2 regions of the Heyndrickxia faecalis genome follow, and region 2 is predicted to be linked to the other one. Evidence: predicted binding sites of a transcription regulator. Region 2 holds the regulator's gene; the other holds the start of a gene.

Region 1 (14,749 bases), 270 kb from region 2:
AATTTGCCCGCGCGCAACAGCCGCCGTTACAGAATGGTGGCGGAATTCCTCGCGGGCATGGATGTTCGAAATATGTACTTCAATCACCGGTAGGCGGATGGCACTGATCGCGTCCCGCAAAGCATAGCTGTAATGCGTGAACGCGCCTGGATTGAAAATAATCCCGGCAAAGCCTTCATCCCCGGCAGCATGGAGCTTGTCAATCAGGGCGCCTTCATGGTTGGATTGGAAAAAACCGATGGCAACGCCGTGCTCTCGGGCCGCCGCTTCCATGCGTGCCATCAGGGTTTTTATCGAATCTTTCCCGTAAATGCCGGGTTCCCTTTGCCCAAGCAAATTCAGATTCGGGCCGTTTAATACGAGGTATTTTTTCATTTCAAGCACCTTTTTCCCATATTTAACGTGCCCATTTTACCATAAATTGAAGAAAATTTCTATTTTTTACTTTCCGCCTGCATGTATCTGCCTGAATCCTGGGCGTTCCTCCCGCCCGGATCGATTTACGGGAGCGGGTTCGACTGTCTCTCCAGTTTTCTCTTAAAAACCCGGCTTCTTTCATACTCAAACGAAATCGAATAACCGATAAACACCCCATAGAGAATGTAAATGCAACAGCAAGTGATAATCGTATTGGCATCGAGTTTTAAAAAAGGCTTCATGCCGGGAAAAATCGGATTCAGCACAATCAGGACGACCGCGCACAGGCAAAGCCCGTAGATCGCGCCCACCCACATCGATTTCAATTTTTTAAAGAAAAGATAATAGACAAGGGCACAGCCGGTAGAGAACAATCCGTATACCAGTATGGAAATGGTTTTTCCGATCCACATTTTGCGCCAGGATCCTACCGTAAATGGTTCAAGCAGGACATTCGGTTCAATCGCCGTAAAATGAAAAGAAAAGCATAAATAGGCAACCAGGCTCCAAATGATCCCGCCCGCAAATCCGGTCACAAGCACCATTTGAAAAAAGGTCATGGAATGCTCCTGGTTTTTCATTGCTTTGCTGTTATTTTCCATATTTTCCACCCCTTCACATGGACGGCGCGCATCTTTTCTTTCTTATCTTTCCCATAAGTCTTTCCCCTAGTCGTATTTAAAATGATTTAGTAAAATAAGCGTAAGTAACGTTTCGGAAATCCATTCCGTCTTAAACGGGAAAGAAACATTCGAAGTTTAGGTTTGGGGGAGAAGAAATTGACAAAACCAGCTTATGGCGGCCAGGCAGTCGTGGAAGGGGTCATGTTCGGCGGAAAGCGGCATTCGGTCACTGCCATCCGCCGCAAAAACAACCGGATCGACTTCTTTTATCTGCCGAAAGAGACGCGCCCGTTCATTCAAAAATTAAAAAAAATCCCGTTTTTGCGCGGGATCATTGCCATCATTGAATCATCCGCAAACGGGGCAAAGCATTTGAATTTTGCAAGCGAGCGGTATGATGTTGACCCGGAAGAAGACGAAAAAAGGAAGGAAGCAGCCCCGGCAAAAACAACGGTGGTGCTCGGCGTGGCTGCTGCCGGCGTCTTGTCCTTTTTGTTTGCCAAATTTTTCATGACGCTGATTCCCGTTTTTCTGGCAGAACTGACAAGGCCGTTTTTTTCCGGAGATACCGCGCAAATTCTCATTGAAGGCGCGTTTAAGCTGCTGCTCGTGCTTTCGTATATTTATTTGATTTCTTTAACGCCGTTTATCAAGCGGGTATTCCAATACCACGGGGCTGAACATAAAGTCATCAATACATTTGAAAACGGGCTTGCCCTGACCGTTGAAAACGTCCGCTCGCAATCGAGGCTGCATTACCGGTGCGGCAGCAGTTTTATTCTGTTTACCGTGATTGTGAGCGTCCTGATTTATACGCTTGTCCCGACAGATCCGCTCTGGCTTCGCATCATCGACCGGATTTTGCTGATTCCGGTCGTGCTCGGCACGTCGTTTGAAGTTCTTCAGCTGACCAATAAAGTCCGCCATATTCCGGTTCTGAAATATCTTGGCTATCCGGGCCTGTGGCTTCAGCTGTTAACGACAAAAGAGCCGGATGACAAGCAAATTGAAGTTGCGATTTCCTCCTTTCAGGCGCTGCTTGAACTGGAATCGGGTGATATGGCTTCTGCCGCCCGTTAAAAACGGCGTTTGAAGTTTCCAGTGCATGGGAATACATTTACTATCACAAGCTTGTTTGTGCGACGGGGTACCAACCTCAAAATAAAAACGGCCGGAACCGTATAAACTGATAGAATGATGGAAAAAATGGTTAGGAAAACATGAGGAGGTGGCTTTTGTTGAAGACGCGTCAATGGATCATCGCCGGCATTTTTCTTTTGGCCCTGCTTGGCCTGGGTTCCTCTTTGTTTCATGAGCCGGTTGTATTCTTAAAAAGGGTTTTGATAGCCTTCATTTTTGCGGCAGTGCTTTTGGCTGGCATGCGTTTCTTACTCAAGAGAAGCACAAATGTTTCCAACCAGGAACAAAAAGCATTTTTAAAAGCCGCCCGCAAATCCAGAAAAAGAATGAAAAAACGGAATATGAAGGTCCATACTGTCCACACGGTTAAATTTTCAAAACGGCCGCTGCGCAAAAAATCCAATGTCCAGTTAACCGTGATTGAAGGCAAAAAGGGCAAAAAGAAAAATCGAGCTGTCTACTAAGCTCGATTCTTTTTTAATTAATAGGACCACGTTTTCAGAAACGTTTCTGTTTTTTTCCGGCCCGCCTCGATTAAGGCTGCTTTTTGTTCGGCGGAAAGCTGAAAATCTGTGGCAGGTACGCCATCTGCAGCGATAAAAATAATGTCCTTTTCCAGTTTTCTTGAAATATAGCGGGCATCATGGGCGTCTTTCATCGTCTTGAACAAGGCATCGAACAGCTGGATCGCATTTTTTATCTCCGCATTTGGCTCTTCTGATTGTTTTGGGCTAAGCGTGATGCCGAGCACCGGCCGCGCCTTTTTTTCTTCCGGTTTGACAAACAGCCACATCGGAAAATTGCTTAAAACGCCACCGTCTGCAATAAGGCTCGTGCCTTCCAGCGAGCGCAGCCGTACCGGTTCGAAAAAATACGGGATGCTCGCGCTCATCCGGATGGCCTTTGCTACCGGAAAGGTTTGCCATGGCACCCCGTAACGCTCCAGGTCATCAGGCAATACAACAAGCCGGTTATGGGTAAGATCGGATGCCGTGAAATAAAGGGAGCCTTTTGGAACATCTTTGAACGTGTACACCCCTTTAGAGGCGAGTTTTTCCCCGATCCATTCCTCAAACGCGGCGCCCCTGTACAGCCCGAGCCGCCAATACAGCAGCAGCCATTTCGCAAACGGCACCGGCAGCAGCGTTTTCCGCTCGTCAAGGAACGCGGCCGCGTCTGTTTCCGCAAGCATTTGCTTCATTTCGCCGCTTGTATAGCCTGCAGCCAACAGCCCTGCAAAAACGGAACCGACGCTTGTGCCGGCCAGCCGTTTAAACGTAAATCCCCTTTTTTCCAATACTTCCAATGCCCCGATGAGCGCAAGGCCTTTTATGCCTCCGCCGGAAAACACCGCGTCAATCTCCATGGAAATCCACCCTTGGATTTGCACCGGGCGTTTCGGTTTGTTGGTCAGAAAAAATGCGGAATGTTGGCAGGATGCCCCGCTTGAACGAAAGATGAAAAATGCTTTTTTATTATTTTAGCGCATAAGGAAAGGAATTAGAACAAAGAGTTCATACGGGATTATAACCGCGCCATGCTCCTGGTTAGCACAGCCCGTGCTTCTTTTACCATTTCTTCTAATAATTGGGCAACAGACGGGCAGTCCTCAATAAGGCCGGCAATTTGGCCCCCTGCAAAAAGCGGTTTCAACCTTGCCAGTTTTTCCGGCGTAGTATCGGGGCGGGGATGTTCATCCCGGATGACAGATACGGATTCCCCCTTCTGATCCGTATACACGACAGGCACGATTTCATCTTGAAAGCGGTTTGCTTCTATGGCCGCTTTCGCCCTCATTTGGCTCGTAAAAGCAAAGGCATCCTGCGCTTCCCGGCTGATGTGGAATTGCTTTGCGACATTTTCCGCTGTTTCCGGCATGCTGTCTGTCCCGTACATTTTCTTTAATTTTTCATTTACAAATCTCCATCCGATCGTTGTGTCAAACATTTCCAGATTTCCCCTCGGGTAGCCGTTTTCCGGCTTTGCCATGACAAAAGGCGCCCTTGTCATGCTCTCCGTCCCGCCGGCAATATAGATGTCCCCGTCACCAGCCATAATCGCTTTCGCTGCAATATTGACAGCATCGAGGCCTGATCCGCATAAGCGGTTAACGGTTGGGCCGGCGGTTTCGACCGGAAGCCCGGCGAGCAGTGCAGCCATTCTTGCGACATTCCGGTTTTCTTCGCCAGCGCAACGGCAGGGCTGGAACCAAGGCTCATGGTGGATGTATTGGTCGCAAGGATGCAACCGGCAGGCGCAAACCTGTCCATTTTTTCAAACACTTCTTTTTTTATTTCCATTTTTTCCGGCACTGCCTCGATGATCACATCTGCAGAACCGGCTACTGCCGGTAAATCAACGGTATATTCGATATTTGCCTTTATCCTTTCAGCGTCTGCCCCGTTGATTTTCCCCCTCGCCAGCCCTTTTCCATGACGGATCCGATTATGTTTTCCGCTTGATGCAGGATGTCAGACCGGACATCTACCAGCCTGACTTTGAAACCGCCGAGTGCGCCCGCATAAGCGATGCCGCGCCCCATTACCCCTGAACCAATGACAACCAATGTTTCCGCCATCATACCACTTCCTCTTCAAATTTTCTATCTTTTGCGATGATTTTTAAAAGAAGCGAACCCATCCCGAAAGAATGCGTCCGCTTCTTATTTGTCCATCCTGCCCCGCCGGATCCGTTTCACTGCACGTGCCGCAATGAGCGCCTTTATTGGGCCGGAAGCTTACAATTGAAACGGGTTTAAAGGTTTTGCCCCTGCATAAGTGAGCACACTTTTGGTTTCGCTGTATAAATCGAGGCATTCGAAGCTTAATTCGCGCCCGAAACCGGATTGTTTATATCCGCCGAACGGCGTCCCCGGAAATGCGGAGAACGGGCTGTTGACCATGACAATGCCTGCCTGGATGCTGTCCGCGACCCGCTTAATCAGGCCCTGGTCTTTTGCCCAGATGCTTGAAGCCAGGTCGTACTTCGTCGCATTTGCAAGTTTTACGGCTTCCTTCTCCTCTTTAAAAGGCATCACCACCACAACCGGCCCAAAAATTTCTTCCTGGGCAATTTTTTTGTCATTGGTGACGTTTGTGATAATGGTCGGTTCATACCAGTAACCATTTTCAAACCCTTCCACTTTAGCCGGAAATGGCGCCAACCGGGCAGACGGCGGCACATGCGGCACAGTCAATACAAATATCCGGATCGATATAATACATATTCGTTCCTTCATGGATGGCATCTACAGGGCAGACTTCCACGCATTCTGCAGATTTTTCATGTCTGCAAGGCGATGTGATCACAAACGCCATTTTTTCACCCCCTTGTTAAACCTTCACCTTTTCAAACAGGCTGGTGCTGTGCTGCGGCTGCTTGCGGGCGGCCGGATCGAGATAAACTTTTGCGCTTGCAATGGCTGTCGCTGCTTCTCCAAATCCCGTGGCGATCAGCTTTACCTTGCCGTCAAACGTTGTTACATCGCCCGCCGCAAATATGCCTTCGATGTTTGTCCGCATCGCCGAATCTACGACAATCGCATTCTTATCAAAATTCAATCCAATCTTTTTCATCACGTTTTTGCTGTCAATATTCGAATTAAAATTTTTTAACCATTTTTCCGATTATTCTTTTAACCGGTGTTTTGTAAGCAGAAAAAAACGGAGCATCGCTTTGCTCCGTTTTTTTCTCAACTATTCCGTTTACAAGCCGCATTTTAATTGCGCGCCGCAGTTATCGCATGTATTGCAGCCGCCGATTTCCTTCACTTTCCCTTTCCGGCAGATCGGGCAGGTATCGCCGATTTCGTTGCCGTATGTGACGTTTGTTGACCGGATATCCGGGATTGTATCAACCAGGACGACATGCTGTTTCGCATGTTTCACTTCCGCTTTTTCCTGTTTTTCTTCCTGCGGTTCTTCTGCTTTCAATGTCAGGACTTGCGAATCCCGGCTGCCGTCCACATAAACGGTTCCGCCTTTCGCGCCGCCCTTATACAGGCGTTCGTACACTTTTTCCACCTGTTCAACCGTGTAACCGCGCGGGGCGTTGACCGTTTTCGAAATCGAGCTGTCCACCCAGCGCTGGATGACGCATTGGACATCGGCATGGGCTTCCGGTGCAAGATCCATCGCGGTTACAAACCAGTTCGGCAGATGGTCTTTGTCCGCTTCAGGATGCTGATCCAGATATTCCTGGACGATGTCCGCATTGACCTCGATAAATTTGCCGAGGCGCCCGCTGCGGAAATAGGAAAAGGAAAAATACGGCTCAAGCCCGGTGGAAACGCCAACCATGGTGCCGGTGGATCCGGTTGGTGCAACGGTCAGCAAATGGGAGTTCCGGATGCCGTGTTTTAAAATTGCCTTGCGGATGTCTTCCGGCATGTTTTTCATATAACCGGTTTCCGTGAATGCACGGCGCAGGCGGTTTGTCTCTTCTTCGGTTTCCCCCGTTAAAAATGGGAAGCTCCCTTTTTCTTTTGCGATCTCAATGGATGCGCGGTATGCTTCGGTCGCGATTGTTTCAAACACTTTGTCGACAAGTTTGTTGCCTTCTTCGGATCCGTATTCTTTTTCCATATAAATGAGAAGGTCGGCTAAGCCCATAACGCCAAGGCCGACACGCCGTTCCCCGAGCGCCTGTTTTTTGTTTTCTTTCAGGAAGTACGGGGTCGCGTCAATGACATTGTCCTGCATGCGGACGCCGGTATGGACGGTTTGTTTCAATTGGTCCCAGCGCACTTCTTTCGTTTCTTTGTCGACCATTTTTGCAAGATTGACTGCTGCCAGGTTGCAGACGGAATAGGGCGCAAGGGGTTGCTCTCCGCAAGGGTTTGTTGCGACGACTTTCTGGCCGTATGCTTTTGCGTTTGTCATGTCGTTGGCGTTGTCGATAAAGAAGACGCCCGGTTCCGCCGAGTAAGTCGCGCAGATGTTAATCAAATTCCAAAGTTCTTTTGCTTTGATTTTGCGATAGACGCGCACTTTGCGGCCAAGTTTTTCCCATTCGCGCACATCGCCGATCTTATGCCATTCTTCATTGTATATGCGCATTTCTTCTTCGCTGTAATTTTCCACATCCGGAAATTTCAGCTCGAATTCTGCGTCTTGCTCAACTGCTTCCATAAATTCTTTTGTGAGGCAGACGGAAATATTGGCGCCGGTTAAAAATTCCGGATTATGAACGGTGTAATGGCCGCCTGTTTCCAGTTTTTCTTCCGCCTCTTTCATGACTTCTTCCGTAAAGCCGCCTTGGCCCGGAATATGTTTGTAGTTCACAATCCCATGGTACATTTGCCTTTCCATTTCAGAGAGCGGCGTGAATTTCAATTTATCGTGGGCAAGCTTGCGGATCCATTCATCGTTCGTATTTTCGATCAGGAAACGCAAAATCCGCGGATTCTGCATTTTCGAAATGATAAATTCGACAATGTCCGGGTGCCAGACAGCCAGCATGATCATTTGCGCTCCCCTGCGACTGCCGCCCTGTTCGACCAGGTGCGTAAGTTTGGCGATGTCATCGAGCCATGAGACAGAGCCGCTTGATTTGCCGTTGACCCCTCTAGCCAGCGTATTGCGCGGGCGCAGCGTCGAACCGTTTGTCCCAACCCCGCCGCCGCGGCTCATAATTTCCATCACCTGTTTACGGTGTTCGGAAATGCCTTCCCTTGAATCCGGTACAAACGGCATCACATAACAATTAAAATAAGTCACTTCCGTTTCCGAGCCGGCGCCGTAGAGGACGCGGCCTGCCGGGATAAAGTTTAAGTTTACCAGTTCATTGTAAAACTTCTCAAACCATTCTTTCCGTTTCTCTTCTGTTTTTTCCACTGCCGCTAAGCCGGTTGCATTCCGTTTTGCGATTTGTTCGTAGTAGACTTCAAGAGGCTTTTCAATGATATCAAGCGACCTTTTGATGACCCCCGTTTCTCTTTCATCCGGGTGTTCCAGCGCCTGGCGGTAATCTTCTTCAATTAAGACTTCCGCTTCATTTTTTTCCCAGTCGATCCCTTTAATGACGCCGAGCCCCCTGGCCGGAAATTTCGGGTCTTCTTTAATCGTGAGGACAACAAAATCGCCCTTGCCCAATGTGACTTTTTCCGTGTCTTTAAACGCGTATCTGTCAATCATGACAAGCCTTGAAACGCCTTTGTACGTAATGTTCATATCCGGTGTAATCGGATGGACCTGCGGAAATAAGCGGATATCTTCGTTCAGCTTCTCCACATTCCATAATTTTTCTGTCGAAGCAACAGACATAACGACAACTCCTTCTCTATTTCTCCATGCAAATTCTCTGGTGGTTCTGCCTCCTTTAAAATAGCACACCGCAGGGAAAAATTGCAAGCAAAAATACTAGATATTGTATTGACATTTTGTTTTTATATACCATATATTGTGTTTAGGTCAAACCTCTTTCTTTTTGTCAAATGAAAAAAAGAATAAACCATGCCGAAAATCTGAGAAATCCCCCGAAAAAGCAGGCAAACCCGGGCATAACGAAAAAATTTGCCGCTTGCATCAAAAAAGCAGCCATAAAAAGCGCGGCACTTAAGGAAAAAGCGAAAAATCATACCTCTGGCCGCTAAAAAAAACAAATGTTCATTTATCTCTTAAAATTCCATTCATCCGACCGGTACCTTCTGTCTGCCAGTTCTTCGACATACGCCTGTTGCGCCGGTGTCAGCGTGTACGGTTCCAGCCGGATGCCGAGCCCTTCTTCAAACCCCTTATGGAAAGCCTCTTTTGCCTCCCCGTATGTGACGGGAACGTTGCGCAGCTCATTGATTGCAACCGCCTTTTGCTTAAAACTCCGCTGCATTCTTTCTCTCACTCTGTCATTCGGATATTTAAACAGGCTGAACAGCTTGTCCTCATCCATATCGAGCAAAATCGAGCCGTGCTGCAAAATGACGCCTTTCTGCCGCGTCTGTGCGCTGCCGGCGACTTTTCGCCCTTCCACGACCAGTTCGTACCAGCTCGGCGTATCAAAACAAACCGAAGAATGCGGAGACCTTAGTGCCTCCCGTTCTGCTTCCGTTCGCGGCACTGCAAAATACGCCTCCAGGCCGAGCGCACGAAATCCCCTGACAAGCCCCTCTGAAATGACGCGGTAGGCTTCCGTGACCGTTTTCGGCATATCCGGATGCGCTTCCGACACGATCACGCTGTAGGTCAGCTCGTGCTCGTGCAAAACAGCCCTTCCCCCTGTCGGTCGCCGGACAAAACCGAGCCCGTATCGTTTTACCGCTTCGAGATCGATTTCCTGTTTTGCCCGCTGGAAATACCCGATTGAAAGGGTGGCCGGATCCCAGCCGTAAAAGCGGATGGCTGGCGGAATCTCCCCTTTGCTGTGCCAGTCAAGCAGGGCCTCATCCAGCGCCATGTTAAAAAACGGCGGACAGTGGCCTGAATCTACAAACAACCAGGTTTCTTTTCCCATATGTACCCCTCTTCTTTAAAATATCACTTTACCAGTTTACCAAAAAACGACGCAAAACGGCAAAGCCCCGCTCAAGTTTGTGCCGGTTTTTCCGCTGGTGCTTAAAACAGAACGGTTACGGGCTTTTCAAACGGAAAAAGCTGAAAAAATAGCGGTGACATGTTTCTTAAAAAAAGATTTTGATTCAGAAGCGCAACACGAATATAATAGTAGATAGCGCATCAGGTAAGAAAGGGGGCACGAAAGATGTCACAATCGTGGTACACACTCATCATTGTTATTATTGCGGTAGTAGCATATACTCTCGCCAGATACTACCGGCAGAAAAAAATCCTGAAAAACTTGACGGAAGAAGAATTCAAGGCGGGTTATCGCAAAGCGCAGCTCATTGATGTGCGCGAACCGAATGAATTTGCAAACGGACATATTTTAGGCGCACGCAATATTCCGCTGTCTCAGCTGAAAATGAGATTAAAAGAGATCCGGACCGATAAACCGGTTTATTTATATTGCCAGAACGGGACGCGCACCGGGCGCGCCGCTGAAATGCTTTATAAAAACGGCTGCCGCGACCTTTACCAGTTGAAAGGCGGCTTTAAAAACTGGACAGGCAAAATCAAATCAGGGAAATAAAAAATGCCGCGGCAATGCTGCGGCATTTTTTATTTTATTTTTTCACATAACGCAAAACCGGTTTTCGTGCCGCTCGCGTTTCATCCAGACGTTTGACAATGGTTGTATGCGGGGCTTCCTGGACGATTTCCGGATTTTCCTCCGCTTCTTTTGCGATTTGGATCATCGCGTCAATAAAGGCATCCAGCGTTTCCTTCGACTCTGTTTCCGTCGGCTCAATCATCATGCACTCTTCCACATTGAGCGGGAAATACACAGTTGGCGGATGGAAGCCGAAATCAAGCAGCCGCTTGGCAATATCAAACGTCCGCACCCCGAGTTTTTTCTGGCGCCTGCCGCTTAACACAAATTCATGTTTACAATGGCGGTCATACGGCAGGTCGTAATACGGCGCCAGTTTCCTCATCATATAATTGGCATTGATCACCGCATTCTCGGTCACTTCCCGCAAGCCATCCGGCCCCATTGAACGGATATACGTATAGGCCCGGACATTGATGCCGAAATTGCCGTAAAACGGCTTTACCCTGCCGATCGATTGCGGCCGGTCTTCATCCAGCACATAGCGGTCGCCTTTTTTCACAACAACCGGCACCGGCAAAAACGGGATCAGCTCTTTTTTGACGCCGACCGGACCCGAACCCGGGCCACCGCCGCCGTGGGGGCCTGTGAACGTTTTATGAAGATTCAGGTGGACAACATCGAATCCCATATCGCCCGGGCGCGCCTTCGCAAGCACGGCATTCAAGTTGGCACCGTCATAATACAGTTTGCCGCCCGCGTCATGGATGATCTCCGCCATTTCAAGGATATGCGCTTCAAACAGCCCGAGCGTATTCGGATTGGTAAGCATGAGCGCCGCGGTATCTTCCCCGGCAATTTTTCTTAAGTCGTCGAGATCGACAAGCCCTTCTTCATTCGACTTCACAGTGACCGTTTCGAAGCCGGCAACGGACGCGGAAGCCGGGTTGGTGCCGTGGGCGGAGTCGGGAATGATCACTTTTGTCCGCTTTGTATCCCCGTTTGCTTCATGGAAAGCGCGGATCAGCATCAGCCCGGTCCATTCCCCGTGGGCGCCGGCAGCAGGCTGCAAGGTCACCTCATCCATGCCGGTAATCTCTTTTAAATGTTCCTGCAAGTCATACATCAGCCCGAGCGCCCCCTGGACGGTGCTTTCATCTTGAAGCGGGTGGATATGGGCAAATCCCGGAAAGCGCGCAACCGTTTCATTGATTTTCGGATTGTATTTCATCGTGCAGGATCCGAGCGGGTAAAAGCCGGAATCGACGCCGTGGTTGTTTTCTGACAGCTTTGTGTAGTGCCGCATTAAATCCAGTTCCGACACTTCCGGCAGTTCCGCATCCTGTTTGCGGACGTATTCAGGCGGAAAAATGTCAAAAGCGTCCACTTCCGGCACGTCCATTTCCGGCAAGCTGTACGCGATCCGGCCCGATTTGGACCGTTCAAAAATGAGCGGCATTCCTTCATTCGCCATCACACACGACCCCCATTTCTTCAGCCAATTGGTCAATTTCTTCTTTTGACCGCAATTCCGTCACGGCAATGAGCATGCAACCGGCAAATTCCGGGTAATCCTTGCTCACATCATAACCGCCGATGATTTTTTTCTGCAATAAATGTTCATTTACTTCTTGAACACTTTTTGGCAATTTCACGGGAAACTCATTGAAAAAAGGAGACGAAAACGGGATTTCAAACCCTTTTTCCGCCAATTTCTTTTTTGCGTACTGTGCTTTTGCCATATTGGCTAGTGCCATTTCTTTTACGCCTTTTTTGCCGAGGGCGCTCATCGCCACCGATGCGGCAAGGGCATTGAGCGCCTGGTTAGAGCAAATATTGGACGTCGCTTTATTGCGGCGGATATGCTGTTCGCGCGCCTGGAGCGTAAGCACATACCCCCTTTTCCCGTTCTCGTCGACCGTTTCGCCGACGAGCCGCCCCGGCATTTTCCGCATTAGTTTTGACGTTGTAGCAAAGTAGCCGCAATGCGGGCCGCCGAATGCAGTTGGAATGCCGAAAACCTGGCAATCGCCGGTTGTAATATCGGCGCCGAAATCCCCCGGCGGCGCAAGCACCCCAAGGGCAAGCAGATTGGCGGATACAACAAACAAAGCTTTTTCGGCATGGGCCAGTTCGCCGATTTCTTTTAACCGTTCAAGCGAACCGAAAAAGTTCGGGTACTGGACGATGACAGCAGCTGTCCCGCCGTCTATTTGTTTTTTAGCTGCTTCCAGATCGGTGCAGCCGTCTGCGAGCGGTATTTCTTCCACGGTGATGCCTTTTCCCTTGGCATAAGTATGTAAAACGGCCCGGTACTCCGGATGGACAGCTTTTGAAACCAATACTTTCTTTCTCTTCATCTGCCCGGCCGCCAGCATGGCCGCTTCAGCCATGGACGTGCCGCCGTCATACATCGAGGAGTTGGCCACATCCATGCCGGTCAGCTCGCATATCATCGTCTGGAATTCAAAGATAGCCTGCAGTTCACCTTGCGAGATTTCCGGCTGGTAAGGTGTATAGGCCGTATAAAATTCGGATCTTGAGATCACATGGTCCACGACCGTTGGAATATAGTGGTCGTAAACCCCCGCCCCCAAAAAAGAGGCATATTCTTTTAAATTGGCATTTTTCCCCGCAAGTTCTGACAGTTCTTTTAACAGCGCCGTTTCCGATTTTGCTTTTTTGATCCGGTAATCCCCTTTAAACCGCACTTTTTCGGGAATGTCGGAAAACAGTTCCCCGACGCTTCGGACTCCGATCGCATCCAGCATCTCACGTTTATCTTCTTCCGTCATCGGCAGGTAGCGATGCATCACTTTTCCCCTCCTCCGTTTTTTGGCTTTTTATAGAACGGTGTTTGGACAACGACGGCTTTAATCTTTTTGGAACGGACGTCCACTTCTACTTCGGTGCCGGGTGCGTCCCACGGTACACGCAAAAGGGCAAGGCCGATATTTTTCTTTAAAGTCGGCGACTGTGTCCCGGTTGTCACCGTGCCAATCCGCTCATCCCCTGCATAAACGCTGTATCCGTGGCGCGGAATGCCGCGACCGATCATTTCAATCCCAGCAAGGCGCCGTTTCAGGCCTTCTGCTTTCTGTGCAAGGAGCGCCTGCTTCCCGATAAAATCCGCTTCCTTCTTAAGCTTTACAGCAAAACCGATGCCGGCTTCAAGCGGGGAAATGTCTTCCGCCAGCTCCTGGCCGTAAAGACAGAGCCCGGCTTCAAAGCGGAGCGTATCCCTTGCTCCGAGCCCGCACGGCAAAACGCCTTTTTCCCGGCCTTTCGCCAATATCTCATCCCACAGCTTCAGCGCATCTTCACTGCGGCAGTAAATTTCAAAGCCGTCTTCGCCCGTGTAACCGGTTCTTGAAAGCAATACTTTACAACCGGCAACCTTTGCGTTTTCAATAAATGAAAACGTTGGAATGGAGAAAACATCCGCTTCTGGCGCAAGTTTTTGCATCACTTCCGTAGCAAGCGGCCCCTGGAGCGCGAGCTGGGCAACCGATGCGCTGATGTCCGTTATGGAAACATCCTCCGTCCGGTGTGAAACAAGCCATTTGTAATCTTTTTCCGTATTGGCGGCATTCACCACGAGCCCATACCGGTTTTCGCCCAATTGGTAAACCAGCAAATCATCGACTGTGCCGCCGGCTTCATTGCACATGGCAGTATATTGGGCAGCACCCGGCTTCAATTTGGACACATCATTCGTCATCATTTTTTGAAGGAAGCCAAGGCTTTGAGGCCCCTCCACCAGGATTTCGCCCATATGCGAAACATCAAACAGGCCTGCCCGCGTACGGACGGCTTCGTGTTCGGCTTTAATGCCCGAAAATTGCACCGGCAGTTCCCAGCCGCCGAAATCGGTCGTTTTTGCGCCGTATTTCCGGTATACATCATATAATGGCGTCCGTTTTAATTCCGGCATTCGTACCCCTCCATTTTGTTTTTTATCCGGACGTGGATCCGGGGGCAAAAAAACAGGGAATATTCCGCCTGCTTCACGAAATATTCCCTGTCCTTGCACCTGAAAGTTTACCGAAAAACGGTTTTCCCCTTTGGTGGCTTCCCGAAAAAAGAAGCGCTCTCCAGAGATGCGTCAAATTAAGAGTCTTTTTGCCTGAGAGATTCACGTTTCCGCTTGCTCCGTCGGCGCTGCAAAAAATGCAGTCTCTCCTCTTATTCTCATCCGCCAATATTCAGTTCAAAATCGGGCATACTAAAGTTAAAATGCCTGATGCAGGCTGTTCGATACGATTTTTCCCTGTATAACCTGTAAAAACTCTTGATCAGTTTCATCGTATCATGACACCATTCTGAAAATCAATTGAATTTTTTAAAATAAAAAGCGGCTGTAAGAAATCGAAAACGATGATCGGGGACGATTGGAAAAGGAGTGCAGGCAGCATGGAAGTCAACATTGAATTTGACCGCTCATGGGAAACGGGATTGATGGAACGCTA
Region 2 (14,749 bases):
GCTCATTGGGCGTCGTCATCCATATTTTGAAAAAACCGACGAGCGCGGATTTTGACCGTTCCGGGGCCATTACGGGAATCGAAGCGGTCATGCTTGGGATTGCGCTCTCGCTCGATGCATTCGGTGCCGGGATCGGTGCGGGCATCATGGGCTACTCCCCGTTTCTGCTCAGTTTCCTTGTTGCCGGCATGAGCTTTTTGCTTGTCTCTTCCGGCATCCGGCTCGGCATGCTGTTTTCCCGGCTGCAATGGATCCGGAAAATTTCCTTTATACCAGGTGTTCTCCTCATTTTGATCGGTATATGCAAGTTTTAACAAGGCAGGTGGGAATATGGCAAAGATTATCGGCTTAACAGGCGGGATTGCAAGCGGCAAAAGCACGGTGTCCAATATGCTGAAAACAAAAGGGTTTACGATTGTCGATGCGGATATTGCCGCAAGAAAAGTGGTCGAACCCGGCGAACTTGCGTATGAACAAATCATTGAAGCGTTCGGTGAAGGGATTTTGCTGCAAGATCTCACGCTTGACCGGAAAAAACTCGGGGCACTCATTTTTGCGGATGAAGCACTCCGGATGAAACTAAACAGCATTGTTCATCCTGCAGTCCGGGCCTGGATGACGCGGGAAAAGGACCGGGCAATTGAAAATGGGAAAAAAACTGTCTTTCTGGATATCCCGCTTCTTTTTGAAAGCCGGCTTACCTATATGGTTGAACGCACCATCCTCGTTTACGTGGATGAAGAGACGCAGTTAAAGAGATTAATGGCCCGAAACGGCCTTTCAGAAAAAGAAGCGCAGATGCGGATCCGGGCGCAAATGCCGCTGAGCGAAAAAAAGGCACTGGCGGATGCGGTGCTCGACAACAATGGCAGCCTGGAGGAAACAAAACAGCAGCTTGAAAAAATCGTGTCAGATTGGCAGCTCGTTCCATGATGGGTACATCATGGTTTTTTTTATGCAAAAATAGGGGAATAACGCTACATAACTTTTAAAATATGATATACTAATTGATGGATAATGGATTAAAAGTATGTCATTTATTATTCGAAGGAGTTGTCTGCACTGTGGAAACAAAAATTGCGATTAATGGTTTCGGCCGCATCGGCAGAATGGTTTTCAGAAAAGCCATGATGGATAACGCTTTAAATATTGTGGCGGTGAATGCCTGCTATCCGGCGGAAACACTGGCACATTTGATTAAATATGACTCCATCCACGGCGTATTTCCCGGAGAAGTGGAAGTGGAAGAAGAGGAAGCACTCATTGTGAACGGCAAACGCATCCGGCTTTTGGCGGAACGCAATCCGGCCCAACTGCCGTGGGGAAAAATGGATATTGATGTGGTAATTGAAGCAACCGGAAAATTCAATGCAAAGGAAAAAGCCGCGCTCCATCTTCAGGCAGGCGCGAAAAAAGTACTGTTGACAGCGCCCGGGAAGAATGAAGATGTCACGATTGTTTTAGGGGTAAATGAAAACGTTTTAGATATCGAGCGGCATCATATTATCTCGAACGCTTCCTGCACCACAAACTGCCTGGCACCGGTCGCGAAAGTGCTTGATGAACAATTCGGGATTGTAAACGGTCTGATGACAACGGTCCATTCTTATACGAATGACCAGAACAATATTGACAATCCGCATAAAGATTTAAGGCGTGCCCGGGCCTGTGGCAAATCGATCATTCCGACGACAACCGGGGCGGCAAAAGCGTTAGGCCTTGTCCTCCCGCAACTGAAAGGGAAACTGCACGGCATGGCGCTGCGCGTTCCGACCCCGGATGTATCGCTAGTGGACCTTGTCGTCGATTTGAAAAAAGAAGTGACGGCGGAAGAAGTGAATGATGCATTTAAGGCGGCGGCGAAAGGCTCGCTGCAAGGCATTTTGGACTATACAGAAGTGCCGCTCGTTTCTTCGGATTATACGACAAATCCGTACTCGGCCATTGTCGACGGCTTATCCACGATGGTCATGGATGGAAGCAAAGTCAAGGTGCTGGCCTGGTACGATAATGAATGGGGCTATTCTTGCCGCGTCGTACAACTGGCACAGCTCGTCGCGGAAAAAATGGAAGAAACCGGGAAAATCAATATTGCCTAAGCCGAACGGAGCAGCACCAGCCTGCTCCGTTTTCGTTACCAGTTTTCAGAGCCGCGCCGGAGGATGACTTGTGCGGGACGCTGACGAAATAGAAGTGTAAACCTTTCTATTCTATTGATGGATAGATGAAAAGTGAGGACTTTTCCGGATATACAAACAGAAGATACATCCAATATGTTCTGCATGTATAAATTTCTTTCGGGAATAGGATAAACCTTTCTGTTGTCTATTCGCCTTCTTTTATATATGATGGTAGTAAGAATGTATCAGAACGGGGGGTTCATATGAAATGTCCGTCTTGCCATAGCAACAATACGCGTGTGATCGATTCAAGGCCGGTGGACGAAGGCCGTTCCATCCGCAGAAGGCGTGAATGCGAAGACTGCTCGTACCGCTTCACCACGTTTGAAAAAGTGGAAGAAACCCCGCTCATTGTCGTGAAAAAAGACGGCAACCGCGAAGAATTTAACCGTGAGAAAATTTTGCGCGGGCTGATTAAAGCGTGTGAAAAACGGCCTGTGTCGCTGGACCAGCTTGAAAAAATCTCCATGGAGATCGAAAAAGAAATCCGCAGGCAAGGATATACAGAAGTCAGTTCCACCCTGATCGGGGAAATGGTGATGGACAGGCTGTCGAAAGTGGATGAAGTGGCCTATGTCCGCTTTGCTTCCGTTTACCGCCAATTTAAAGACTTGAATGTTTTTCTCGATGAACTGAAAGAATTGCTCAACAAGAATGCTTAAACGGAGTGCCTTTTATGAAACCGATTTGGAATGAAATACAGCCAGCTGACCGTTATCGTGCATCGTCAAACGGCCTGCTTCAGGACTACGATCAAAAGGTCATTTCGCTCCTGTACCAGCCGTTAATCGGGCCGCAATGTTACAGCCTGTATATGACATTATGGAATGAAGTGGAAGTCGGCCGGCTCTGGTCCGAAGACTGGAACCATTACCATCTGATGAGCTTTTTATCCATGAATTTGTCTGAAATTTACGAAGCCCGGCTGAAGCTTGAAGGCATTGGGCTTTTGAAAACATATATGAAACAAACGGACGACATCCGCATGTTTATATACGAACTGCAGCCGCCCCTGTCCCCGGAACAGTTTTTCAACGACGGTTTGTTAAATGTTTTCCTGTACCGGCAGCTCGGCAGAACACATTTCCAGCGGTTGAAACACTTCTTCTCCGACCGCGCCGTAGAACCGGGTGAGTACCGGGACATCACCCGCTCATTCCAGGATGTGTATGCCGCAAAAATCGGCCCCGAAGTGCTGAATGAGGCGGAAGCGCAGCAAATCAGCCGACTGGAAGAAAACCGCCGCTATATCGAAAAAACCGCCGCCCCGGTCATAAAAATCGAAAACACCCATTTTAATTTTGACCTTTTATATGCAAACTTACGTGATGAACTGATTCCGCTGCGTGCCATTACGCCGGAAGTCAGAGAAGCGATTGTGAAGCTTTCATTTTTATACGGTTTAAATGAACTGGACATAAAGAAAATTTTGCTCCAGGCATTGACGGCAGACTTGGAAATCCGGGTGGAGGATTTGCGGAAAATCGCGCGCAGCTGGTACCAGATTGAACATCATGACGAACTGCCACGCCTTGTTGACCGCTTCCAGCCAGAAGCGGATGCGAAAGAACAAAAAGAGCCGGAAAACGATGAGGAGAAATTCCTCCGCTACCTGGAAACGACTTCTCCGAGACAAATGCTGATCGATTTTTCGGGCGGCAGCGAACCGGCGAAAGCAGATCTTGCCGCCATTGAAGAAGTCATGTTTGCCCAGCAGCTTCCCCTTGGGGTTGTAAATGTACTAATCCAATATGTTTTATTTAAAACCGATATGAAGCTGTCGAAAAATTATTTAGAAAAAGTGGCTTCCCATTGGGCGCGCAAAAAACTGAAAACCGCCAAGGAAGCGATGGCGTTTGCCAAAAAAGAAGACCGCCAGTACAAACAATGGCTGAACAATAAAGAGAAGAACGGCACCGGACGGAGAAAGCCGGTCCGGGTTGAAAAGCTGCCGGACTGGTTTAAAAAAGAAGACCAAAAAACCACTGCGACCGCGGTCCAAGCCGATGGCGAGTCAATGGAAGAAAAAAGAAAAAGGCTTGAAAAAATACGTGAACAATACAAGAAAGGGTGAAGGCGGTGGAAAACATAAATGAGACACTCAAAAGGCTTTCATCCAATCCTAGTTTCCGCAAGCGTTATGAAGAAATGAAGCAGGAAATCATCACGCATCCCGACATCCGCGCTTTTTTGGATGCACACCACGGTGAAGTCACAAAATCGATGATTGAAAAAAGCTGGATGAAACTGTACGAATTCATTTCACAGGAAAAAAATTGCAGCCGGTGCAAAAGCCTTGGCGAATGCGTGAATATGATGAAAGGGTATGTGCCGGAACTCGTTATTGAACATGGCAATATTGAGATCCACTATAAAAGGTGCCAGAAGAAAATATTGGAGGATGAGCGCAATAAAACGCGCAGGCTGATCCAAAGCATGCACATGCCGAAAAAAATATTGGAGGCGTCCTTTGGTGATTTTTTCCTTGAACAAATGGGGCGTCTTGATGCATACGATTTTGCGCATCGCTTTGTCCGTGAATACGAGCCGGGCAAAAAAATGAAGGGACTATATTTATACGGCAATTTCGGCGTCGGCAAATCGTATTTGCTTGGTGCAATTGCGAACGAGCTGGCGGACCGGAAACAGGTCTCTTCTTTAATCGTGTATGTGCCTGAGTTTTTCCGCGAAATGAAGGACTCGATCGGCGACCACTCCACCGGGGAAAAGCTGGATACGGTGAAGCAAGTGCCCGTATTGATGTTGGATGATATCGGTGCGGAAACGAACTCGAGCTGGACGCGGGATGAAGTGCTCGGCCCGATTCTCCAATACAGGATGCAGGAAGACCTTCCCACTTTTTTTACATCCAATTTCAGCTATGAGGATTTAGAGTACCATTTCACTTATACCCAGCGCGGGGAAAAGGAAGAATTGAAAGCAGCGCGCATTCTCGAGCGCATCAAATATTTAAGCGCCCCTGTCCGGATGGAGGGGCCGAACCAGCGGGCCTGACCCTTGCATGAGGGGGCCCGCCTTTTTCATTTCGTAACGCTTTCCCGTCTTCTATTTGCTGATGCCGCTTCATATACATAAGGTAAAGCAAACGAGAATGTTTTACCGTACAGGGGGGGCTTGGATTGGAATTCCTGATCAGGGACAAGGATGATGCATTATGGATAAAAGCATATTTTGCAAAGGAAAAACGGCGCACTGTGAAAATCCGGGAAGCAGTGCTGCATGGGAAAATACATTATGTTGTGGAAGCGGCCGGCAATAAACAGGAACTGCAGGCAGCCGTTGCAAATTTCATCATGAAGAAAAAAAGAAACGAGTGGATTTGTAACCAACTGAAACAAGCCTATTTTTTTCAGGCGGAAGAAGAGCAAAACCGGATACTCGAAATCGTAGACGGCATGCTGAAAGGAGAGCGGCCGGAGCTGACGGATCTGGCGGGTGAGATCGACGAACGCGCCGCTATTGAAGGAGCGGTCGCACCGCTGGTTGGCGAATCGTGCACATTGCCGCTCGCTTCCGTGCTGACGTTCCGCTTAAAAGGCTATTTTGACTGTCTTGACCGATACATCGGCATTGCGATTGACGAATACAAAATGGAACAGGAATACCAGATTTTTGTGCAAAGCCTTAGGGATTACTTAAAGCAAAAAGAACCAAAAAGGGAAAAAATAAAGCTTTGCCTCGGGGAACAGGTGAAATTTTACAACGGCCAATTCCGGGAAATGACGAGGGAAGAACTGAACGGATTGATTGACCGCAGGCTTCTGTCCAACCACCCTGTCTATATTGACTCAGTCACAATTGCACCGCTTTTATCGATTGCGCCCAGCCGGATTGAAATTTATACGGATACGCCGGACCAGGCTTTGATTCGTACGATATGCAATATTTTTGAAGAACGGGTGGCCGTGAAAAGCCGGATGCATTTTATGCACGATCAATTCGCCGCCAGTGAATAAAAAGGGGGCTTGAACCGGGGGCAAATGCAGCACGGCAACAAAATCAATCGCCATCCCTTGATTTTTTCATTGCAAACTTCTATAATTACTTACATAATCAATTGGAAATGAAAAAGTCAATGTGATGACGAGGACAACAGGATTCTGTTACCGCCTTTCAGAGAGGAAAGCCTCAGGCTGCAAGCTTTCCGGCACGGACAGGATGCTTACCGCCTCCGAACTTCAGTCGTGAACAAAATCAGTAGCGGCTGACGGATATTTCCGTTATCATACTCAAGCCGCGCGTAAAGACGTGCGGAAATGAGGGTGGAACCGCGTGTACAAAACTCGTCCCTTGCCGGGGGCGGGTTTTTTATTTTTTGGCTGTGTTTTCGTGCGGACGTGCTCGTACGGATGCCTGCAAAAAGCAGCCTCGTGCAGGCCGCCCGCGTGACAGCTTAATTTTTAAAGGAGTGGGACATATGGCAGAGATCGTAAAAATCACTTTTCCAGATGGTGCTTTAAAGGAATTTCCATTTGGAACAACAACGGAAGAGATTGCCCAATCGATCAGCCCGGGCCTCAGGAAAAAGGCGCTCGCCGGCAAACTGAACGGCAAACTGCTCGATTTGCGCACACCGATTGAAGAAGACGGCGCAATTGAAATCGTCACCCCTGAGCATGAAGATGCGCTCGGAATCTTGCGCCACAGCACGGCACATTTGATGGCACAGGCTGTCCGCCGCCTGTACGGCAATGTCAAGTTTGGTGTCGGCCCTGCAATTGAAAACGGATTTTACTACGACATGGATCTTGAAGTGTCACTCACGCCGGAAGACTTGCCGAAAATTGAAAAGGAAATGAAAAAAATTGTTGCGGAAAATCTTGAAATTGTCCGCAAAGTCGTATCCCGTGACGAAGCCAGAAAAATATTTGCACATGATGAATACAAGCTTGAACTGATTGATGCGATTCCGGACGAAACGGTCACGGTTTATGAACAGGGCGAATTTGTTGACCTGTGCCGCGGCGTCCATGTGCCATCAACCGGAAAAATTAAGGAATTCAAGTTATTAAACATTGCCGGTGCATACTGGCGCGGCGACAGCAACAACAAAATGATGCAGCGCATATACGGGACGGCCTTCTTCAAGAAAGAAGATCTCGAAGCCCATTTGAAATTCCTGGAAGAAGCAAAAGAACGCGACCACAGGAAAATCGGGAAAGAACTTGAACTTTTCACGAACTCGCAAAAAGTCGGACAAGGCCTGCCGCTCTGGCTGCCAAAAGGCGCAACGATCCGCCGCACCATTGAACGGTATATTGTCGACAAGGAAGTCAAACTCGGCTATGACCACGTCTATACGCCGGTGCTTGGCAGCGTGGACCTGTATAAAACGAGCGGCCACTGGGACCATTACCAGGAAGATATGTTCCCGGTCATGAAAATGGACAATGAAGAACTCGTGTTGCGTCCGATGAACTGCCCGCACCATATGATGGTGTATAAAAATACGATCCACAGCTACCGCGAATTGCCGATCCGGATTGCCGAACTCGGGCTCATGCACCGTTATGAAATGTCAGGTGCGCTCTCCGGCCTGCAACGGGTGCGCGGCATGACATTGAATGATGCCCATATTTTCGTGCGTCCGGACCAGATTAAAGAAGAATTCAAGCGCGTGGTCGAACTGATTCTTGAGGTATATAAAGATTTCAACATTACCGACTACTCGTTCCGCCTGTCGTACCGTGACCCGGAAAATACGGACAAGTATTATGATGATGATGAAATGTGGAACAAGGCACAGGCGATGCTGAAAGAAACGATGGATGATTTTGGTTTTGACTATTACGAAGCGGAAGGCGAAGCCGCATTTTACGGCCCGAAGCTCGACGTCCAGGTCCGCACGGCGCTTGGCAAAGACGAAACATTGTCAACCGTGCAGCTTGACTTCCTGCTCCCGGAACGGTTTGACCTGACGTATGTCGGGGAAGACGGTAAGCCGCACCGCCCGGTTGTCATCCATCGCGGCGTTGTCTCGACAATGGAACGGTTTGTCGCTTATTTAATCGAGGAATACAAAGGGGCGTTTCCGACATGGCTTGCGCCGATTCAAGTACAAGTGATCCCGGTATCACCGGATGCCCATTATGACTATGCGCGGAAAGTCCAAGAAGCGCTCAAGGCGGAAGGGGTCCGCGCTGAACTTGATGCCCGCGATGAAAAATTGGGCTACCGGATCCGTGAAGCCCAAGTGCAAAAAATCCCGTACGCGCTCGTTGTCGGCGACCAGGAAGCCACAGACAATGCGGTCAATGTTCGCAAATACGGCGAGAAACAAACGGAAACGGTGCCGGTGGACACATTCCTCAGCAAGATAAAAGAAGAAATAAAACGGTAAAACAGACAAGAAATCACGCACCCTAAAGGACCACAAAAAGGTTTGCAGGGTGCTTTTTATTATATAATAGAGGAAAAAATGGGTTGGCACAGGGGAAGGGGACGGAGCCCAATGCACTTATTTCGGAATCGTCATTTTAATGCGTTGTTTTTTGGCAGGCTGTTCACCAATATTGGGGATAGTGTTTATTATATTGCCATGATGTGGATGGTTTTAAAATTAGGGGGGAACTCGACGGTCTATACCGGATTTGCCGGATTCTTATTTTCGCTGACAGAGGTGCTGAGCTTATTTTACGGCCCGGTTCTTGACAAAATAAATGCAAAAAAATTGCTGGTTACAGCAAGCGTTTTACAAGCCGGCTTACTGCTTCTTCTTGTTGTTTTAAGCAAGTATGGAATCATGAATGTCTGGCTGCTGTTGCTTTCCATCCCGGTTCTTTCGTTTTTATCGGAACTGACTTACCCGTTAGAAAGCGTATTATTGCCGAAAGCCGTGGAAAAGAAAGATCTCGTCAAGGCCAATTCACTCATGTCCATTGCATATAAGGGTTCGGATTTTTTCTTTAATGGGATTGCCGGGTTTATCCTCGCCGCTTTCTCGATGTCGATGGTGCTCGGGATGAATTCGCTTCTTTTTATACTCTCATCCATTCTGTTTTTGTTTTTAAAAGTACAGGTAAAAAGAAGCAAGCAAACCGGGAGCGTACGGGAAGAATGGCAGGCGTACAAACGGGATTTTAAAGAAGGCCTATCGTTTGTCAAACAGCCTTTCATCTTGCAATTATTAATCCCCTTGCTGTTTTTAAACTTTTTTTTCGCAATTGTAATGGTCGTATTGCCTTCTTTCGCCAATACTGCGGGCGAAGGCGCTTCATCCTACGGCATCATGACAGCGGCTTTGGGTTTAGGGGCTTTGGCGGGAGCGGCAGGCGCGGATAAAATCAGCCGGATATTTCCGTTTGGCAAAATATTGGCTGCAGGCTTTTTGCTCTCCGGGTTGTCCTGGCTTTTCATGATTTTATTGAGCAATGTTTCGATATGGTATGTTTATACGCTTATGTTTATTTCCGAGTTATCTATTGGTGCCATCAATGTTTTGTTTTCTGCCATATTTCAGCAATTGCCTGATGAACAAATGTTAGGGCGGGTCAATACCATCAACGTGAGTTTGCTATCGCTTGCGATGCCGGCAGGATCATTGATCGGCGGCGTGATGGCCAAGATCACTTCTGTCCAGCTTACCATGAGCTTTTTTGGAATAGGGTTGTTTGTCCTGGCACTGTTTTATATGGGAAGCGGAAGAATGAGAAAACTGCCAAAAGTTGTGGAGATTGACCATACGTATGTGAAATTAAGTAGATAAAAAAGGAGATAAATGGAAGGTACAACCATCATTCAGAAAAATGGATTGAAACCGGTGGCATGGTTAGGAGGGGAAAATGAAAAATTGATTTACATTTGATCCAATTTCCGTTCATTTTATATAAAATGCCGCTCTCTTGCCTACCGAAAAAAGCATGTAAATAGATGCTCAGGCTTGATGTAAAAGCTTTATTTTTAGAAGCTTTTGTTTCAACAAAGACAAGCATTTTCATTAAGCACTTCAGAGAGGAGACCAAAAAAACACTTGCGATTTCTCTGCCGTTTTGATAAAATAACGCATGTTGAGCCAAAAAAAGTTAAACAGATTTTCCGGGATTCTTGCAAATTGACATGGATACGGTAAAGTGATACAATAATTGAGTGAAATTGAATATAAGTTTGTGAAAAGAAGGAGCAGCCCGCTTCTCACCTGTTGACGCAATGGTGCAGTTGTCAGGTATCTATCAATGATCGTGATCATAAGCGCGGGTGTGTTCCCTGCGCTTTTTTTCGTGTGCAGTACGTTCAGGGCTTTTTCGCAAGCGAAATATTCACACGTTTGTTTGAAATTATCTTGGAGGTGGCTCATTATTAGCAAAGACATGATGGTGAACGAAGGCATTCGTGCCCGCGAAGTCCGTTTAATCGGCCAAAACGGCGAACAGATGGGAGTTAAATCCCGGAACGAAGCATTGGAGATTGCGGCACGTGCCAACCTTGACCTTGTACTTGTTGCGCCAAACGCAAAACCGCCTGTTGCCCGCATCATGGACTACGGAAAATACCGTTTCGAGATGCAGAAAAAAGACAGGGAAGCACGGAAAAAGCAAAAAATCATTAACGTAAAAGAGGTTCGTTTGAGCCCGACCATCGAAGAACATGACTTTAATACAAAACTCCGCAATGCCATTAAGTTTTTGGAAAAAGGCGATAAGGTAAAAGCCTCGATCCGTTTTAAAGGCCGCGCCATTACCCATAAAGATATCGGGCAGCGCGTCCTCGACCGGTTTGCAGAAGCATGTGCCGAAGTCGCCACGGTCGAATCCAAACCGAAAATGGACGGACGGAGCATGTTCTTAGTGCTCGCACCAAAAACAGAGAAGAAGTAACGTCAACTTAAGGAGGACTAATCATGCCAAAAATGAAAACACACCGCGGCTCTGCCAAGCGTTTTAAGAAAACCGGCTCCGGCAGCCTGAAACGTTCCCACGCTTACAGAAGCCATTTGTTCGCAAATAAAGTGACAAAACAAAAACGCCAGCTGCGTAAATCAACGCTTGTATCCGAAAGCGACATGAAACGCATCCGCCAAATGCTCGACAATCTGTAAGAAAACAAAGCTTTCAATTAGGAGGAAAAGATTATGCCACGTGTAAAAGGCGGTACAGTTACCCGCAGACGACGCAAAAAAGTTCTGAAATTAGCCAAAGGTTATTATGGTTCAAAACATACATTATTTAAAGTTGCCAATCAGCAAGTGATGAAATCCTACATGTATGCGTATCGCGACCGTCGCCAGAAAAAACGCGATTTCCGCAAACTGTGGATTACCCGTATTAACGCTGCGGCAAGAATCAATGGCCTTTCCTACAGCCGTTTGATGCACGGTTTGAAACAGGCAGGCATTGAAGTGAACCGCAAAATGCTTGCCGACCTCGCTGTGAACGATGCACAAGCATTTGCCGAACTGGCAAACAAAGCAAAAGCAGCATTATAATCAAAAAACAGAGCTTCCGGCATGCCGGGGGCTCTGTTTTTTAAAAAAAGCATTATAAATTTTCCGTCTGCTGTCTGATTTCTTCCTGGTTCAAAGTTTCGTTTGTAGCTTCCAAATTGGCATGTTCGTCCACTGACTCGCCCGGCTGAAATTCTTTTTGGTCGGATGCGATTGTCATTTCAGGCTCTGCCGGAATTTTTGGCATCTTTTTCGTCATTTTAACCAAGAATAGTCCCCCTTCTGGTAAAAAATTTCCGGATTCCCCGGAAAAAAGTAAAAACCTGTTTTAGTTTGATATAATCATGGAAGAACTATACGAGGAGCGATTTCAATGGATGATGTTTTAAAGGTAAAATTATTGCATCCTGATGCACAACTGCCGCAAAGGGCCAATCCTGGAGATGCAGGGTTGGATTTATATTCCATCGAAGAAAAAAACATTGCACCGGGGGAAGCGGAACTGATCCGTACCGGCATTGCCATCGAGCTGCCGCGCAGAACAGAGGCGCAGGTCAGGCCGAGAAGCGGGCTCGCTTTAAAACACAGGGTCACCGTTTTAAACAGCCCGGGTACGATTGATGAGGGGTACAGAGGAGAAATTAAAGTCATTTTAATCAACTTTGGAAAGACGCCATTCAAAGTTGAAAAAGGGATGCGAATCGCCCAAATGATTATCGCACCCGTCATGTCTGTCACCGTAAGTGTTACGGAACAGTTAGCAGAATCCGAAAGAGGGGAAGGCGGGTTCGGATCCACTGGGATTGCCAAAATAAATGAAAAATAAAATTTCTTTTCATGAGATTTTTTCAACGAAATTTAATCTGTGCATGGTATAGTGGTTCCTGAGCAATTAGATCCGAATAACGAGGAATCCTATGAACAGTTTAATACACTTTATAAAAGAGCATGCATTTGAACTGGCTGCAGTATTGTGTTTTGCGCTCCCGCCTGTTGGTCTGTTTATCATGCTTGTATTCAGCCTTTCGGAACTGTACAGGCATATCAAAAATAAACGGTTGTTTTCATCTTCCCCTGTCTCCTTTTTCTTTCTCTGTCTTTTGGCAGCAACCACCGGAGCGGCTGTGCAAATGGGAGAACCGCTCCTTCTTGCTGAAAGCTTAAGGATTTTGTTTTACTGGGGAATTTTCCTTAAAATTATGGACAGCGGAACAAGGGGCAGATTCAAGCATTTCCGCTGGATTGTGATCGGCTGTGGCCTTTATGGTATTTTCATTGGCTGGCTTCCAAAAATGTTGTCGGATGACCCAGTGCTGGCATTTCTGACCGGCACGGAGCTGTTCGGTTTTAAACATTACAACAGATTAATCGGCAGTACTTACAATCCGAATTTCACGATGTTTCTGCTACTGATCGGGATTTCATTTCTGTTTGCGGAGATGCTGAAAGACGCGGGCAAGAAAGACTGGAAAAACTTGATTTGGAAATGTATCCCGCTTTTTTTCCTTAGTAAAGGCGTCTTTGATACTGGATCACGGGCCGGTTTTATTTCGATGATATGCATTTATTTTATTTTCTTTTTCAGATGGAATAAATGGATTTTTGGAGGCGGGCTTCTGTTTCTGGCGCTCGGAGCAGGCAAGCTTGCGGCGGTCATCCCGAGAGTTCATTCCATTGAAGGTTCTCTAACGGGCAGGGAAAAGATCTGGTATCATTCCTATAAAATTTTTGAAACCCACTTTTTGTTTGGCACAACACCACTTGGTTTCGGGAAAGTATATGCCAGCCTGTTCCATAAAAATATTTACCACGCCCATGATATTTTTATCGGTTTTTTTGTCGAATACGGGGCAATTGGCGGTATTGCTTTTCTTGCTGTGTTAGCCATGGGGGTGTGCAAATTGGGCAGATTATTTTTCATAAAAAGAAATTATCGTTACTTGAACATTTTTCTGCTCAGCCTGCCGGTAATCGTCCTGACCGGCTTTCTCGATGAACCAGTTTTCTCGCCCCAAATCGGGATGCTGGCAGTAGTGCTTTTATCCTACTGGGAGCGGTATTCAAAGCGAATGTTTCAACCGCATGTCGCGTTTTTAAACAGGCTGAACGTCAAACACAACATATTAAAACGGCAGCTTCCCAAACCGGAACTGCAGTCTATCAGCCGGGCCATCACGGGAGAAATAAAAGCGATTGAATCCGTGGTCCATGAAACGGCAGAGCCATTTGAAATCTGCAAAAAAGAAGTCAGGAACAATCGGGGCAAACCGGACGAAAAAACGCCGGACAAAGAGCTGAGTGATAAAACACCGGATAAAGAAAACGAATAGAGGGACAAGCATATCTGTCGTGTGAAGTGGCACTGCATGATCAAACTTGCTTTCCAACAGGCAAAAAACGTCCCTACAGATGTTTTCAGGAGCGTTTGCAGATTTGCCGGCTAGCTGTTCAAGATAGGTTGAGGATGGGGAATCCGTTCAAAGTGGAAAAAGGGTTACGAATTGCCCAAATGACGATCGCGCCCTGGAAACGGTTAGCTGAACCCAAAAGAGGGAAAGGCGAATTCGGGTCCACAGAATAGGCTGCGGGAGAGGACATGGACCGAGCCATTTCTAAACGGATTGGAACCGGTAAAAGAATGAAAATGGGCCTGAGTAAATGTTCAAGAACAGGATCAAGAAAAAATGCGTCTCATTTTTAAAATGGATTGTCGCATACTATACTAGTATAGTAACCAAAAAAAGAGTGATAAAAAAATGACGTATCCACGATCTTTTTCACATATCGGCCTTTCCGTTCCTGATTTGGACAAAGCCGTTCAATTTTATACCGAGGTGATGGGCTGGTACGTGATCATGGAACCATCTGAAATTAAAGAAGACGACAGCGCCATTGGCATCATGTGCAAAGATGTTTTCGGCTCTGGCTGGGGGTCGTTCCGCATCGCACACTTGGCAATGGGCGACGGAACAGGTGTTGAAATGTTTGAGTTCAAAAACAATGAAACACCTGACAATAACTTCGAGTACTGGAAAACGGGCATTTTCCATTATGCCGTCCAGGATCCGGATGTAGAAGGCCTCGTGGAAAAAATAAAAGCGCACGGGGGTAAACAACGGATGCCGATCCGTGAATATTATCCGGGGAAAAAGCCTTACTGGATGGTTTA

Evidence for each region. Region 2 encodes NrdR, which represses ribonucleotide reductase genes. Its sites were predicted from a motif close to AACACNATATATNGTGTT; they were not measured.
Region 1: the regulator NrdR is predicted to act here: its motif matches at 8,569-8,586, upstream of ABR335_RS08040 (vitamin B12-dependent ribonucleotide reductase).

The regions. Positions count from the first base shown of each region.
Region 1 covers NZ_CP158453.1:1,671,961-1,686,709, reverse strand. Annotated here, with positions in the region: gene aroQ (type II 3-dehydroquinate dehydratase) at 1-375, opposite strand, end outside; gene ABR335_RS08085 (YqhR family membrane protein) at 501-1,019, opposite strand; gene ABR335_RS08080 (DUF1385 domain-containing protein) at 1,197-2,120, shown strand; gene ABR335_RS08075 (SA1362 family protein) at 2,279-2,644, shown strand; gene ABR335_RS08070 (patatin-like phospholipase family protein) at 2,662-3,546, opposite strand; partial or broken gene ABR335_RS08065 (3-oxoadipyl-CoA thiolase) at 3,809-4,370, opposite strand; partial or broken gene ABR335_RS08060 (3-hydroxyacyl-CoA dehydrogenase NAD-binding domain-containing protein) at 4,451-4,722, opposite strand; partial or broken gene ABR335_RS08055 (aldehyde dehydrogenase family protein) at 4,918-5,328, opposite strand; partial or broken gene ABR335_RS08050 (DUF362 domain-containing protein) at 5,333-5,497, opposite strand; partial or broken gene ABR335_RS08045 (FAD-dependent oxidoreductase) at 5,513-5,773, opposite strand; gene ABR335_RS08040 (vitamin B12-dependent ribonucleotide reductase) at 5,885-8,443, opposite strand; gene ABR335_RS08035 (lipoate--protein ligase family protein) at 8,790-9,626, opposite strand; gene ABR335_RS08030 (rhodanese-like domain-containing protein) at 9,873-10,259, shown strand; gene gcvPB (aminomethyl-transferring glycine dehydrogenase subunit GcvPB) at 10,294-11,754, opposite strand; gene gcvPA (aminomethyl-transferring glycine dehydrogenase subunit GcvPA) at 11,744-13,096, opposite strand; gene gcvT (glycine cleavage system aminomethyltransferase GcvT) at 13,093-14,214, opposite strand; glycine riboswitch at 14,385-14,475, opposite strand; gene ABR335_RS08010 (DEAD/DEAH box helicase) at 14,694-14,749, shown strand, end outside.
Region 2 covers NZ_CP158453.1:1,404,853-1,419,601, forward strand. Annotated here, with positions in the region: gene ytaF (sporulation membrane protein YtaF) at 1-314, shown strand, start outside; gene coaE (dephospho-CoA kinase) at 331-933, shown strand; gene ABR335_RS06615 (glyceraldehyde-3-phosphate dehydrogenase) at 1,065-2,099, shown strand; gene nrdR (transcriptional regulator NrdR) at 2,384-2,842, shown strand; gene ABR335_RS06625 (replication initiation and membrane attachment family protein) at 2,857-4,254, shown strand; gene dnaI (primosomal protein DnaI) at 4,251-5,195, shown strand; gene ABR335_RS06635 (putative sporulation protein YtxC) at 5,321-6,157, shown strand; T-box leader at 6,273-6,495, shown strand; gene thrS (threonine--tRNA ligase) at 6,619-8,541, shown strand; gene ABR335_RS06645 (MFS transporter) at 8,653-9,906, shown strand; ribosomal protein L20 leader region at 10,306-10,421, shown strand; gene infC (translation initiation factor IF-3) at 10,493-11,014, shown strand; gene rpmI (50S ribosomal protein L35) at 11,038-11,235, shown strand; gene rplT (50S ribosomal protein L20) at 11,269-11,622, shown strand; gene ABR335_RS06665 (hypothetical protein) at 11,675-11,848, opposite strand; gene dut (dUTP diphosphatase) at 11,954-12,406, shown strand; gene ABR335_RS06675 (O-antigen ligase family protein) at 12,498-13,910, shown strand; gene ABR335_RS06680 (lactoylglutathione lyase family protein) at 14,337-14,749, shown strand, end outside.